2 regions of the Nonomuraea sp. NPDC049784 genome follow, and region 1 is predicted to be linked to the other one. Evidence: riboswitches for the same ligand, from Rfam matches in the RefSeq annotation. Region 1 holds a riboswitch; the other holds the start of a gene.
What was found. A riboswitch is a leader RNA that binds a small molecule or an ion and turns the genes downstream of it on or off. The one in region 1 is predicted to bind S-adenosylmethionine.
Positions count from the first base shown of each region.

Region 1 (7,462 bases):
TCGCCCTTGGAGACCAGGTAGTAGCCGTTGATGCCGAGGGGATTCTCGGTCCACGCGTACGTGTGCCCCTCGGGCACCTTGAGCACCTTCGGCAGGCGCTGGTTGATCGGCCCGGGCGGCAGCGAGCGCAGGTGCTCGACGCAGGCGTCGGCCAGGTCGAGCGAGACCTTGAGCTGGTCGAACAGCACCTCGAACCGGGATCGGCAGTCGCCCGCGTGCCGCGTGACGACCTTCACGGGCAGCTCGCGGTAGGCGAGGTACGGGTCGTCGCGGCGCAGGTCGAAGTCCACCCCGGAGGCCCTGGCGATGGGGCCGCTGACGCCGTACTGCATGATCTGCTCGCGGGAGAGCACGCCGACGCCCTTGGTGCGGGCGATGAAGATCTCGTTGTGCAGGATGAGGTCCTCGATGTCGGGCACCCGGCGGCGGGTCTCCGCGACCGCCTCCGACACCCGGTCGAGCCAGCCGAGCGGCAGGTCCTCCTTGAGGCCCCCGACCCGGTTGAACATGTAGTGCATGCGCCCGCCGGAGATCTCCTCCATGACCGCCTGGATGCGCTCGCGCTCGTTGAAGGAGTAGAACAGCGGCGTGATCGCGCCCAGCTCCAGGGGGTAGGAGCCGAGGAACATCAGGTGGTTGAGCACCCGGTTGAGCTCGGCCAGCAGCGTTCGCGCCCACACGGCCCTGACCGGGGGCTCCATGCCGAGCAGGCGCTCGGCGGCGATCACCACGCCCAGCTCGTTGGCGAAGCCCGACAGCCAGTCGTGCCTGTTGGCCAGCATGATGATCTGACGGTAGTCGCGGACCTCGAACAGCTTCTCCGCGCCCCTGTGCATGTAGCCGATGATCGGCTCGGCGGCGGTGATGCGCTCGCCGTCGAGCGTCAGCCGGAGCCTGAGCACCCCGTGGGTCGACGGGTGCTGCGGACCGATGTTGAGGATCATGTCCTCGGTGGCCAGCTCTTTCGCGCCCGCACCGATTCCGACCACACGTTCCGTCATATGGCCATGCTGCCACCGCACCGGTGGGTGATCCAGCCGGGGGGAGGGTCAAGGAATCGTATGGAAACGCATCCCTAAGCCGGACATGGGGAGAAAGACCGGAATGGGGGGAGAAAACACCATGAAGAGAGCTGTGTTCGATGTCGCGGCCCTGATCGCGCGAGTGGTGACCGGCGTAATCTTCCTGGCTCACGGTTTGCAGAAGGGGTCGAGCGGTCTCCCAGCCGTGGGACAGGCATTCAGGGGGATCGGGATCCCGATGCCCGAGCTCACCTCGGCGTACGCGACCATCGTGGAGACCGTCGGCGGCCTCTTCCTGATCCTCGGCCTGCTGGTGCGGCTGGTGGGGCTGCTGTTGCTGCTCGACATGCTGGCCGCGATCGTGTTCGTGCACGTCGGCCACGGTGTGCTGGCCATCACCGGCGGCTGGGAGCTGCCCGGCGCGCTCGGGGCGCTGGGCCTGCTGTTCCTGGCGCTCGGTGGTGGGCGGATCGGGCTCGACGGCCTGTTCGGCGCGATGTTCCGCAGGCGTGGGGAACGCCGGGCCGCCGAGGAGGAACTCGCCGCGTACGCTCCGGGCGCGCGCCCTCCGGAGCCGTCGAACGTCACGACCATGACCGGCGGGCCCACGACGCCCATGGCGTCCAAGGAACCGGCGGAGGCGCCACGCGTGCCCAGGCAGCCCAGCGAGCGCCGGGCAGGCATGATCAACGACGACGACATGAGAGACATCGACGCCCTGGTCTCCGACGAGCCGCCGCCGCACCGCAAGCCGCCGAACAGGGAATGAGGCTCAGCGGGCGACGAGATCCCGCAGCGCCCCGATCAGCCGGTCGACGTGCTCCTCCGTGGTGCCGATGCCGATCGAGGCCCGCACCGCGGAGGCGGTGCCGTCCTCGCAACCCCCATCGGTTTCGTTGAGCAGGTGCCGCACGAACGGGTGCGCGCAGAACTTGCCGTCGCGCACCCCGATGCCGTACTCGCTGGAGAGCACCTCGGCCACCTCGCGGGCCGAGTAGCCGTCCACCGTGAACGACACGATGCCGACGCGCGGGTGATCATCGCCCCACAGTGACAGCTCACGCACGCCCTCGATCGAGGCCAGCCCGGAGCGCAGCCGGGCGATCAGCCGCTCCTCCTCCCGCACCACCGCGGTCCAGCCGGTGGCCGTGAGCGCGTCGCAGGCCGCGGCCAGCGCGATGGCGCCCAGCACGTTGGGGGTGCCCGCCTCGTGCCGCGGCTCGGGGTCGTCATGCCACTCGGTCTCGTCCCCGACGGAACGCACCGCGCCACCGCCCTTGAGGTACGGCTCACCTTCCGAGAGCCAGTCCCGCCGCCCGACCAGCACCCCGGCGCCGAACGGCGCGTACAGCTTGTGCCCGGAGAAGGCCACGTAGTCCAGGTCGAGCGCGGTCAGGTTGAGCCGCCGATGCGGTACGAGCTGGGCGGCGTCCACCAGGATGCGGGCCCCGTGCCGGTGCGCGATGTGGGCCAGGGCGGCGATGGGCCAGAGCTCGCCGGTGACGTTCGAGGCGGCGGTGACCACGAGCAGCTTGGGCCCGTCGATCGCGGCCAGCGCCTCGTCGGCGGCGCGGACGGCCTCGCCGGGGAAGGCGGGCGGCGCCAGCCGTACGGACTTCTTCCAGGGGAGGAGCGAGGCGTGGTGCTCGGTGTCGAAGACCACGGTGGTCGTGCCGGCGGGCAGGCAGCCGGCCAGGAGGTTCGTGGCGTCGGTGGTGTTGCGGGTGAAGATCACGGCGTCGTCCGGGCGGGCGCCGACGAACGCCCTGACCGTGTGGCGGGCCTGCTCGTAGCGGGCGGTGGTCAGCTGGGAGGCGTAGCCCGCGCCCCGGTGGACGCTGGAGTAGGCCGGGAGCGCGGCGGTGACGGCGGCGCTGACCGGCTCGAGACAGGGCGCGCTGGCGGCGTAGTCGAGGTTGGCGTAGCCGACGAGCCTTCCGCCCTTGACGGGCACCTCGAGATCGGCCCCGAGCACGGCGGGAATCGGCCTGCTCGTGACGGCGGGAGCCGCCTCAACGGCCTGGGCGGGGACAGAGCTGAAGATCGTCAGCGTGGACACGGCACATCTCCCTCAGGGTCTTCGGACCCCTGGAAGCAGCCACGGAGCCCGCGCTTGCCCGCCACACCTCGTGACGGACCAGGTCTTCACCCGGGGCACCCCGCCGCGGACGCGAGGGTTGCCGGCCAGCAAGCCGGGGCTTAGTGCTGGCACTCATGACCTACGACGGGAACTATAACTGAAACCCCACCTTCAATCGCAAGTCGGTGAACTTCTGCGCCGCGTGGCTCGTTGCTACCGGAAACCCCGCTCACGTGTCATGGAGGTGCGCAGATGTTGGACTGGGTGACCGACCCGCAGATCTGGATCGGCTTCTTCACCCTTGTCGCCCTGGAGATCGTCCTGGGGATCGACAACATCATCTTCATCTCCATCCTGGCCGGGAAACTACCCCCTGAACAGCGCGACAGAGCCCGTGTGCTGGGCCTGGGCGCGGCCCTGGTCAGCCGTCTGCTCCTGCTGCTCGCCCTGTCGTGGGTGGTGCGGCTCACCGAGCCGCTGTTCGCCGTCTTCGGCCACGACATATCGGGACGCGACCTGATCCTGCTGCTCGGAGGCCTGTTCCTGCTGGGCAAGAGCGTCACCGAGATCGGCCACAGCATGGACGCCCCCGCGGGCGGGGACGGCAAGAAGGCGGCCGTCACCTCCTTCACCTCGGTGATCCTGCAGATCATGGTGCTGGACGTCGTGTTCTCGCTCGACTCCGTCATCACCGCCGTCGGCATGGTGGACCAGCTCGGCGTGATGATCGCGGCGGTCGTGGTGGCCGTGCTGGTGATGCTGTTCGCCTCAGGGCCGATCAGCAGGTTCGTGGACCGGCACCCGAGCATCAAGATGCTGGCGCTGTCGTTCCTGGTGCTGATCGGCGTGGTGCTCATCGCTGAGGGCTTCGGCCAGCACATCCCCAAGGGCTACATCTACTTCGCGATGGCGTTCTCGCTCGTCGTCGAGCTGCTGAACATCCGGATGCGCAGCAAGCGCGCCGACAAGAAGCAGGATGGTTCCGCTCCTACTATGAAATAGTGCGCTTTGACCCTTGGGATCCGGATTTCGTGGCCCACCCGTACCGCGTGTACGACGAGCTGAGGCGCGAGTCGCCCGTCAGCTACTTCGAGCCGACGAACCAGTGGCTGATCTCGCGCCACGCCGACGTGAACGCCCTGCTCAGGGACCGCCGCCTCGGCAGGTCCTACCTGCACGTGGCCACCCACGAGGAGTTCGGCAAGCCGCCTGAGCCGGAGTTCCACGAGCCGTTCTGGCGGGTGATCAGGGCGGGCATGCTCGACGTGGAGCCGCCGGTGCACACCAGGCTGCGCCGGCTGGTCTCGAAGGCGTTCACGCCGCGCATGGTCGACTCCCTGCGGCCCCGGGTGCGCGCCATCGCCGAGGGCCTGGTGGACGCGTTCGTGGAGAAGGGCGGCGGCGACCTGATCGCCGAGGTGGCCGAGCCGCTCCCGGTGACGGTGATCGCGGAGATGCTCGGCATACCCGAGCAGGACCGCCACCTGCTGCGCCCCTGGTCGGCGGACATCTGCGGCATGTACGAGCTCAACCCGGCGCTCGACGCCCAGCACGCGGCCGTACGCGCGGCGTCGGACTTCGCCGGCTACCTCAAGACCCTCGCCGCGGAGCGCCGCCGGACCCCGGGTGACGACCTGATCAGCGCGCTGGCGCAGATCGACGAGCTGACCGAGGACGAGCTGGTCGGCACGTGCGTGCTGCTGCTCAACGCCGGCCACGAGGCCACCGTGAACGTGACGGGCAACGGCTGGTGGGCCCTGTTCAGGAACCCCTCCGAGCTGGCACGGCTGCGCGAGGACCGTTCGCTGCTGCCCACGGCCGTCGAGGAGTTGATGCGCTGGGACACGCCGCTGCAGATGTTCGAGCGCTGGGTGCTGGAGGACATCGAGGTGCACGGCGTGGGGATCCCGCGCGGGTCGGAGGTGGCGTTGCTGTTCGGGTCGGCCAACCGCGACCCGGCGGTTTTCGACGAGCCAAACCGGCTCGACGTGGGCCGCGCGGACAATCCGCACATCTCCTTCGGGGCCGGCATCCACTTCTGCCTCGGGGCGCCGCTGGCCCGTATCGAGCTCATGGAGTCGTTCGGCGCCCTGTTGGCCCGGGCGGGCAAGCTGGAGCTGCGGCAGGAGCCGGCCTGGAAGCCCGGTTACATCATGCGAGGGCTGCAAGCCCTGGAGATCAGCGTCGCTGGCTGAGCCAACCGAAGCGGCCAAGGCCCCTCGGATCGATCAGCTCGCCCTCCTCTGAGGCCCTGGCCAGGGCCCGGACGTAGGCCCGCGGATCGGCGTGGGCCAGGTCGATGGGGGGCCGGGTGCCGGTGATCCCCAACGCCCTCAGCACGTCACGCTGTGTGGACAAGGTTGTGGATATCGCGCCGGCCCGGCGCCCTGCCTCCGCACACGCGTCGAGCGCCACGTGAGCCGTGATATCGCAGGTCCCGTCGGGGATGGGGGCAACGACCGAGCCGTCGCGGTAACCGGTCAACGTGCCACAGAGCGGCCGGTTATCCACAGCATGTGCATAATCAACGGCAATCGCCCGGCCGTGGTTGAGGCGTGCCAGGACAGAGGCCCATGCCTCGTCGCGGGGGCGGCCGATCTCCGCGCGCGCGCCCACGCGGGGCAGCGGCCACCACCGGTCGAGCCAGGCGCGGTCGGCGGGCCGCAGCGGGCCGCCGAGGCGCTCCTCGCCCGTATGGACGTTCACCATGATGAGGCGCGGTCCGTCGGCGGTCTGCTCCGCCACGTCGAGCGGCACGTTGTCGAGCCACTCGTTGGCGATGGCCAGGCCGGTGATGCCGGTGGGCACGCTCCGCCGCCAGGCGATGCGCTCGGGCAGGCCCTCGGGCCTGGGGGAGAGGTCGACGGCCATGACGCGGAGCCGGTCGCGCAGCGCGGGCTTGGCGGCGGCGAGCACCTGGGCGACCAGCGTGCCTTCGCCCGCGCCGATGTCGACCAGGTCGAGCACGTCAGGGCCGCAGAGCTCGGCGTCCACCTCCGCCAGCAGCGCCAGCACCGCGTCGGCGAACGCCGCCGAGGCGCTGACCGAAGTGCGGAAGTGGCCCGAGGGGCGTTCGCGGAGGTAGAAGCCCTCCTCGCCGTACAGCGCACGCTCCGTCGCGGCGCGCCAGGTGAGCCACATGCCTGGACTATCTCATGGCTTCCGCCTGACACGCATCGTTATCAAACGACTACTCATTGTCGCCGACTTGCGGTAGCTTTACCCTTTGTCATCGAGTGATCGCGTTCCGCCAACCCTCAATGGGCCGAGCCGATCGCTTCCGAGCAAGCATCCAGCGGCCCAGGTCGCGCAACCGAGAGGAACCCTCGTGCTGAAGAAGCTCATGGTCGTCACAGGAGCCGTCGCCATGCTGTCGCTCGCGGCCCCGGCTCACGCGGACATCACCAGCGGCGACGGCAGCGTGCTGGGCGGCAACCAGGTGCACATCCCGATCAACATCCCGATCAACATCTGCGGCAACGCCGTGGCCGTCATCGGTGTCGCGTTCGCCGGCTGCAAGGGCGGCGCCAACGTCTACGGGCCGAGCCACCACTGACAAAGAGACGACCCGGGCCGGCGCTCGTCCGGCCCGGGCTCTCACCCCGGCTGGCCGGTCGGCGAGCGGCCAGCCGGCGCACCTCCAAGAGGTCTCATGCGCGCGGGCGTCGGTCCTGGATGAGGGACCTGGCGCCCGCTGCCATGCGATGAGGCCCCTCTCCTCATCTCTTCCGACAGGGGGTGCACGTTTTGTATGCCCTTGTCGCTTTTGTCGCTAACTCAACATGCGGCAAAGCGGCGGTCACATCTGCAGTCGTGAAAGGCCGTTACGCTGGTCGGCGGTGCCATCAGCTCGACAGAGGTGTGACGTCATGGACGCAGGGGATCGCCCGGCACGGCTGACTGTCGGCGTGCTCGGGGCGGGCAAGGTGGGCTCGGCCCTCGGCGCCGCGCTGGCGCAGGCAGGGCACCGGATCGTGGCCGCGAGCGGCGTGTCGGACAATTCACAGCGATGGGCCGCCGACCGGCTCGGCGTCAAGCTGTCCAGACCCGACGAGGTGGTCGCGGCGGCTCAGCTCATCCTGCTCACCGTGCCCGACGACGCGCTGCCCGACCTCGTCAACGGGCTCGCCACCACGGGCGCCGACCTGCAGGGCAAGCTGCTGGTGCACACCAGCGGGGCGTACGGGCTGTCCGTGCTCGACCCGGCGGCCAGAGTCGGCGCGCTGCCGCTGGCGCTGCACCCGGTGATGACGTTCACGGGCAGGGACGACGACCTCAACAAGCTCACCGGCATCTCGTACGGCGTGACCGCCCCCGACGTGCTGCGGCCGATCGCCGAGGCCCTGGTGATCGAGATGGG
Region 1 covers NZ_JBFAMX010000002.1:7,142-14,603, reverse strand. Annotated here, with positions in the region: gene AB0J09_RS00675 (NADH-quinone oxidoreductase subunit D) at 1-1,001, opposite strand, end outside; gene AB0J09_RS00670 (DoxX family protein) at 1,123-1,791, shown strand; gene AB0J09_RS00665 (aminotransferase class V-fold PLP-dependent enzyme) at 1,795-3,006, opposite strand; SAM riboswitch class IV at 3,127-3,242, opposite strand; gene AB0J09_RS00660 (TerC family protein) at 3,355-4,104, shown strand; gene AB0J09_RS00655 (cytochrome P450) at 4,104-5,297, shown strand; gene AB0J09_RS00650 (SAM-dependent methyltransferase) at 5,281-6,243, opposite strand; gene AB0J09_RS00645 (chaplin family protein) at 6,431-6,658, shown strand; gene AB0J09_RS00640 (DUF2520 domain-containing protein) at 6,972-7,462, shown strand, end outside.

Region 2 (7,462 bases), on a different contig from region 1:
GATCAGGCTGGCCATGGCGGTCCCGTGCCGCCCCCAGAGCCCTTTGGCGGCGCCGGTCAGGTCGGGGCCCTGGATCACGGCCCCCTGCAGGTCGGGGTGGCGGCCGTTCACGCCGGTGTCGAGCACGGCCACGACCACGCCCTCGCCCTTGCTCGACCGCCACGCCTCGGGCAGCCGCATCGCGGCGAGCTGCCACTGCCCGGCCCGCGCCATCTCTCCCACGTGGTCGAAGCCGACGTCGTCGGAGGCGCTCGCCGGGGCCACCCCGACCACCAGGGCGGCCACCAGGGCGGGGACGATGAGCCGGCTCATCGGGTCAACGCCCGGAGCAGCGCCGTCGCGATCTGCCGCGCGGCGTCGCGCAGCCGCGGCACGAGGCGGTCACCCGGCTGGTACGGTCTGCCGTCGGCGTATCCCGCGGCCGTCGCCACCATGTAGTGCTCGTAGGACCCGACGACCATCCCGGTGAAGTACTGCCGCTCGCCGAACCGCTCCGCGGGCCCCTCGGGAAAGGCCACCGGCCGCACGGTCGCGGGCCGCCCCGTGCGGGAAGAGCCTGACCAGGCCCTGTCGAGCACGGCGATGCCCACGGTGGCGACGAACGTCTGCGTGCTGTCGGCGTACGTGGCGCGCAGGGCCACGCGGCAGCCGCGTAATACGGCGGCGGGCTGGAACGCCGTCCGGCAGGGGGCTTCGGGCGCGACCCCGGCAAGCACGTACGTGATCCGTGCCCCCGACGGGCTCACGCCGGGCACGGTCTCGGGGAAGATCTGCGCCACCGGCCACGCGCGCCAGCGCTCTGACACGGGCGGCTCCGGTAGTGGCCAGATCACGGAAAGTATGGAGAGCAGCACAACGGACAGTTGGAACACGTCGACCTCGAGCGGGAGATCTCGAGCGGGAGGGGAGGATGCCCGCGCGTGCATTCTGACACGTGACTGGAGGTCATTTGGTGAACAGACCGATACGCGGAGTAATTCCGATCTGCGAAGTTCGACCTAAGGGGTAGGGGAAAGTCGGACATGCGCTCCAGGTGGGAGCCCCAGCCGCTGCGCCGCGTCACCGGAATTGACCGCGATCGCGACCAGTCCCGCCGAGTCCGCGAACGCCACCAGCTCCCCGGGCGGCACCGCCGCGAACGTCTCCCGGTACGGCAGCGCGAGCTGCCGCCGGCCCAGCCATACCCCGAGCGTGTCGCCCACCCGCACGCCGAGCGCCTGCAGGTCGCCGGCCGCGATCGAGAGCTGGGTGTTGCCGTAGCGGTCGACCGAGACCACCTCGCCCTCCACCGAGCCGTCGCGCAGCAGCGAGGTCGGCTCGGGCAACGAGACCAGCCGGCCGACCGGCACCTCGGGCCCCAGGTCGGAAGTTCGCAGCCCGGCGGACAGCCGCCCCGCGACCGGCGAGAACACGTCGCGCCCGTGGAAGGTGGGGGAGACCGGACGCAGGAAGTGCGCGTCGTTGCTGATCTCGTACGCGGCCTCGGCGCCGCCGCTGGCGCGCACCGCCCACGACAGCAGCCCGTTGTCGGGGCCGATGAACACCCGGCCGCCCGCCTCGACGGCCACCGCGCGCCTGGCGCCGCCCGCGCTGGGATCGACCGCGCCGATGTGGATGCCCTGGGGGAGGTAGGGGATGGTCTGGGCGAGAATCGCCGCACCACGCCGTACGTCTCCCGCGGGGACCAGGTGACACACGTCGATCACCCGCGCCTCAGGGGCGATCCCGGCGATCACTCCATGACACGCCGCCACATAGCCGTCTTCGAGCCCATAGTCGGTGAGGAGTGTGATGACTGAGGTCACATTTCGTGACTGTACGTCTCTCAATCCGCCGTGAACAGCCGCACTCGGCACATTACGATGAGGACGGGCCGCCTGCGCGCATCGGCCCACGCCCTTTCGAGGAGGACACCATGGGAGCACCGCTCAGCGGTGACAATGCTGCCCAGGAACCGTCCGGCCAACCACTCTCAGAACGCGATATCGAACTCCTCGCCTTCGAGCGCCAGTGGTGGCGCTACGCGGGTGCGAAGGAGCACGCCATCAAGGAGAGCTTCGGGTTCTCCGCCACGCGCTATTACCAGTTGCTCGGTGAGTTGATCGACAGGCCGGAGGCACTCGAGCACGATCCCATGCTGGTCAAGAGGCTGCGCAGGTTACGATCCACCCGCCAGCGTGACCGTGCGGCCAGAAGGCTCGGCATGCGTCCCTGACCGGCTGGGTACGGCAGCCGCGTGAGGAACATCCCTGGAATGGAAGCGATCTTGAAGGATCCGGCCGGCGCCGTGATCGGACTCGATTTCGACGGGACCCTGTCGCCGATCGTGCCCGACCCCGCCAAGGCCGTGATCCACCCGAAGGCCCCCGAGGTGCTCGCCGAACTGGGCGCCCACGTCCTGGCGGTGGCCATTGTGACCGGCAGGCCGCCGGCCACCGCTCTGGAGCTCGGGCCCGGCCTGGCCGACGTGCCCGGGCTGGTCGTGCTCGGGCACTACGGCTTCGAGCGCTGGGAGAACGGCCGGATCTCCGGGCCCCCGCCCCCTCCGGGCGTGCTCCGGGCCGAGGCGGAGCTGCCGCTGCTGCTCGACGCGCTCGGCCTGGAGGGCGTGGTCGTCGAGGACAAGGGCCGGGCCGTGGCCGTGCACACCAGGCGCAGTCCCGACCCCGAGGGCGCGCTGGCCAGGCTGCGCGAGCCGCTGGCCAAGCTGGCCGAGAAGCACGGCCTGGTGGTCGAGCCCGGGCGTTTCGTGCTGGAGCTGCGGCCGCCCGGCATGGACAAGGGGCAGGCGCTCAGCCTGTTCCTGGCCGAGCGGGCCGCCAGGTCCGTCATGTTCGTCGGCGACGATCTGGGCGACCTGGCCGCGTTCGGGGCCGTACGCGCCTCCGGGCTGCCCGGCGTGACCGTGTGCAGCGGCTCCGCCGAGGTCACCGCCCTGGCGGAGCAGGCCGACATCGTGGTGGACGGGCCCGACGGAGTCGTGGCGCTGCTGCAAGAACTTGCGTCGGCTTTCAGCCGTTCGTGATTGGTTTGCAAGTCTCGCTGCCTAGGGTCGAGCGCATGTCCAAGCGATACCTCGCCGCCGCGGCCGTGGCCGCTGCCACCCTCCTCGCCGTCTCCATGCCCGCGAACGCCGCGCCCGGTCAGGCTCTCAAGCTGCGTAACGGCCTGACCCTCTACATCCCCATCAAGTGGCGGGTCTACGGCATGGGCACCGACGCGGTCCAGATCGTGACCGGCAAGTGCGCGAAGCCGCAGGGGTGGGGCACGCCCGAGTGCGACGCCTTCTACGTCTTCGGCCCCAAGTACATCAAGCACGGCCGCGAGTGGTTCAGCCCCTACACCGGCAAGGACCCGTTCTACACGGCGAGCGACGTACAGCCCTGCCCGGTCAACAAGAAGTGGGGCGAAAGGATCGGCCCCAAGGTCACGAGGGGCCTGCGCCAGGTCGGGGCGGGGCACAAGGCCGCCTACAACGCGTGGCAGTCCACCTGCGCCAGCTACTCCAGCACGAAGGTGCTGGCCCGCTTCACGCAGCGCGAGTGGTACCTGCCGAAGAGCAAGATCCTGGTCGTCGACCAGTGGAACACGCCGGGGCTGGCGGACACGCTCGAGAACGCCGACTGGAGCTGAGAACCGCCCTAGATCTCGGCGAGGGCGTCGAGCTGGGCCGCGAGCCACTTCTGCGGCGGCAGGGCGGTGGCCGCCGCGTGCAGCTTGTCGCGGCGCATCCGGCGCTCGTCCTCGGGCATGACGAGCGCCTGGTGCAGCGCGGCGGCCGTGCCGCTGATGTCGTACGGGTTCACCACGAGGGCGTGCGGGCCCAGCTCGGCCGCCGCACCCGCCTCGCGTGAGAGCACCAGCGCGCAGCGCGGCGACAGGACCGGGCCCTCCTTGGCGACCAGGTTCATCCCGTCGCGGATGGGGTTGACCAGCAGCACGTCGGCCATCCGGTACGCGGCCAGAGAGCGCGGGTAGTCGTCGTTGACGTTGAGGATCAGTGGGTCCCAGTCCTCGGTGGCGTACTCGTCCTCGATCTCCTGGGCGCAGCGCTGCACCGACGCGGTGTACTCGCGATATTCGGGCAGGTCGTGCCGGCTCGGGTACGCGAAGGCCAGATGCACCACCTTCCCGTGCCACTCGGGGTGCGCGTCGAGGAACTCGCGGTAGGCCACCAGGCCGCGCACGATGTTCTTCGACAGCTCGGTGCGGTCGATGCGGACGATCAGCCGCCGGTCGCCCACCTGCTCCCTGAGCGCGGCCATGTGCGACTCGACGTCGGGCTCGCAGGCCCGCTCCCACAGCGCCTCGCCGTCCACGCCCAGGCTGTGGACGCCGATGCGGGTGGTCCTGCCCTCGTAGGTGACGCTGCGGCCGGCGCGGTCGGCCTCCGCGCCCAGCAGCGCCTCACAGCAGTCCATGAACGCCTGCGCCCACCGGTCGGTGAGGAACCCGGCGTGATCGGCGCCCAGGATGCCCTCCAGGACCTCTCCGACCACTTCGTCGGGCAGCAGCGAGAAGTATTCGGGCGGCGCCCACGGGGTGTGGCTGAAGTGGGCGATGCGCAGGTCGGGCCGCTCGGCGCGGAGCATCGCCGGGGTAAGCGTCAGGTGGTAGTCCTGCACCATCACGCGGGCGCCGTGGCCGGCCTCCTCGGCCAGCGCCAGCGCGAAGGCTCCGTTGTAGTCGCGGTAGGACTCCCACTCGCGCTCGAACCTCGTGCCGAAGTTGGGCGCGTTGGGGATGTCGTAGAGCAGGTGGTTGACGAACCACAGGGTCGAGTTGGCCACGGCGTTGTAGGCCCGGTGGAAGACGGCGGGCGGGATGTCGAGCATGCGCAGCGGGCCGGTGTCGTAGCCGGCGTGGTCGATCCTGCCGCCGGGCGCCAGGCGAACGGCACTGCGGTCGCCGTCGGACAGCGCCGCGCACACCCACAGGACGCCCTCTTTCTTGGCCACCCCGGACAGCCCTGACACCAGGCCGCCGCCACCGCGCTTCATGGTCAGCTCACCGTCGTCGGACACGGTGAACGAGACCGGTCCTCTGTTGGAGGCCACCAGGACGCTGTTCATCTACGCTCCCTTCGCCCATAGGATCCCAGCTATGGCGCTTGATGAGCTAACCGAGGAACTCGCCCGCTCCGCCGCTGCAGGAGATCATCGCGCACTTGGCGAGCTTCTGGCGCGAATCGAGCCCGATGTGATGCGTCACTGCGCCCGGATCCTGCCCTACCACCAGGACGCCGAGGAGGCCTCGCAGGACACGTTGCTGGCCGTGGCGCGCAACATCGGGCGGTTCGAGGGCCGGGCGAGATTCAGCACCTGGCTCCACATCGTGACGGCCAACTGCGCGCGCACCACGTACAGGTCGCTCAAGCGCAGGGCGGCCGAGCAGAGCTCCGACGAGCTGCCCATGCAGAAGCCCGACGTGCGGCGGGTGAGCGTGATCGCCGGCTCGCGGCTCGACCTGCTCGACGCCATGGAGGCGCTGGAGGCCGACAAGCCCGACCTGGCACAGGCGTTGGTGCTGCGCGACATCGTCCAGCTCGACTACAGCGAGGTGGCCGAGCAGCTCGGCATCCCGCTCGGCACCGCCAAGTCGCGCATTCACCAGGCGCGCAAATACGTGCAGGGAGTGCTGGGTGAGGACTACCGTTGAGACGGCACGTCTCACGTTCTGAGACGAGTGGCCATTTCGGCCCCCTGGGCAGGTAGAGTCCATTTCAACAACTGAATATTGCTCATCCAGAGGGGTGGAGGGACCGGCCCTACGAAGCCCCGGCAACCCTCCCGGCTTGAGGCTCGCGACCTGGCGAGGCCGACCGGGACAAGGTGCCAATTCCGGTCTGCGGTCAAGGTGGCCGCAGGCGAAGATGAGGGAAGGCCTCGCTTCATGTCGCTTGACTTTGGTCCTGCTGTCGGTCTGTCCTGCCGCGAATGCGGTACGCGTTACCCCCTCGGTCCCAGCTTCGCGTGTCTGGAGTGTTTCGGGCCGCTCGAAGCGGCCTATTCCTTCGGCACCGTGACCCGGGCGGACATCGAGTCGGGTCCCGCCAACATCTGGCGTTACCGGTCGTTGCTCCCCGTTCCTGTCGACGTCGCCAGTAAACCCAACATGAACCCGGGATGGACCAAACTGGTCAAGGCCGGAAACCTTGGGCGCGCACTCGGCCTCAAGTCCCTGTACGTCAAGGACGACTCGGGCAACCCCACTCATTCATTCAAGGACCGCGTGGTGGCGATCGCCGTCGAGGCGGCGCGTAACTTCGGCTTCCACACGCTTTCCTGCTCCTCCACCGGCAATCTCGCGGGTGCGGTCACCGCCGCGGCGGCGCGGGCCGGGCTCGAGGCGTGCGTGTTCATCCCGGCCAATCTCGAGACGGCGAAGATCGCCATGGCCCGGGTGTTCGGCGGCAAGCTGATCGGCATTGACGGCACGTACGACGAGGTCAACAGGTTCTGCTCCGAACTGATCGGCGACCCGCTGGGCGACAAGTGGGGATTCGTCAACGTCAACCTGCGGCCCTACTACGCCGAGGGCTCCAAGACGCTCGCGTACGAGATCGCCGAGCAGCTCGGGTGGCGGCTGCCGGAGCAGATCGTCATCCCCATCGCCTCGGGCTCGCAGCTCACCAAGATTGACAAGGGCTTCCGGGAGCTGGTCCAGCTGGGCCTGGTCGAGGACACGCCGTACAAGATCTTCGGAGCCCAGGCGGCCGGATGCTCGCCGGTCTCCACCGCGTACAAGGCCGGGCATGACGTCGTGCAGCCGGTCAAGCCCGACACCATCGCCAAGTCGCTGGCCATCGGCAACCCGGCTGACGGGCCTTACGTGCTGGACATCGCCCGGCGCACCGGAGGTGCCGTCGAGGACGTCACCGACGCCGAGATCGTGGCCGCGATCAAGCTCCTGGCCTCGACCGAGGGCGTCTTCGCCGAGACCGCGGGCGGGGTTACCGTGGGTGTGCTGAAGAAGCTGGCCGAGAGTGGGCGGCTCGATCCCGAGGCCGAGACCGTGGTGCTCAACACGGGCGACGGACTCAAGACGCTCGACGCGATCAGCGACGACGCCAAGCCCACGGCCGTGATCCGGCCCTCCCTCGACGCGTTCCGCGCGGCTGTCTGACAACCAGGAAAGGCGAGTTTAACCATGAGCGTTACTGTGCGGATTCCCACCATTCTGCGCACGTACACCGGGGGCAACGCGGAAGTCAGTGGCGAGGGCGCGACTCTTCGTGACGTCCTCGCCAAGCTCGACTCCGACTACCCGGGGATCGGCGCGAGAATTCTGGATGAATCGGGCAAGATTCGGCGTTTCGTCAACGTTTACGTTGGGGAAGAGGATGTCCGTTTCGTCGACGGGCTCGACACTCCAGCACCTGAGGGCACTCAGATCTCTATCATCCCGGCAGTCGCCGGCGGCTGAGTGCCATAGATCACAGTGTTGAAGGCGCCCCTAGTGG
Region 2 covers NZ_JBFAMX010000030.1:630-8,091, reverse strand. Annotated here, with positions in the region: gene AB0J09_RS10385 (S8 family serine peptidase) at 1-312, opposite strand, end outside; gene AB0J09_RS10380 (hypothetical protein) at 309-806, opposite strand; gene AB0J09_RS10375 (SAM-dependent chlorinase/fluorinase) at 999-1,805, opposite strand; gene AB0J09_RS10370 (DUF3263 domain-containing protein) at 1,916-2,215, shown strand; gene otsB (trehalose-phosphatase) at 2,255-3,025, shown strand; gene AB0J09_RS10360 (hypothetical protein) at 3,061-3,633, shown strand; gene AB0J09_RS10355 (trehalose-6-phosphate synthase) at 3,642-5,072, opposite strand; gene AB0J09_RS10350 (RNA polymerase sigma factor) at 5,104-5,658, shown strand; SAM riboswitch class I at 5,738-5,879, shown strand; gene thrC (threonine synthase) at 5,893-7,125, shown strand; gene AB0J09_RS10340 (MoaD/ThiS family protein) at 7,150-7,425, shown strand.
Region 2: it holds a riboswitch for S-adenosylmethionine, as region 1 does, so the genes downstream of both, thrC (threonine synthase) here and AB0J09_RS00665 (aminotransferase class V-fold PLP-dependent enzyme) in region 1, are expected to answer to the same signal.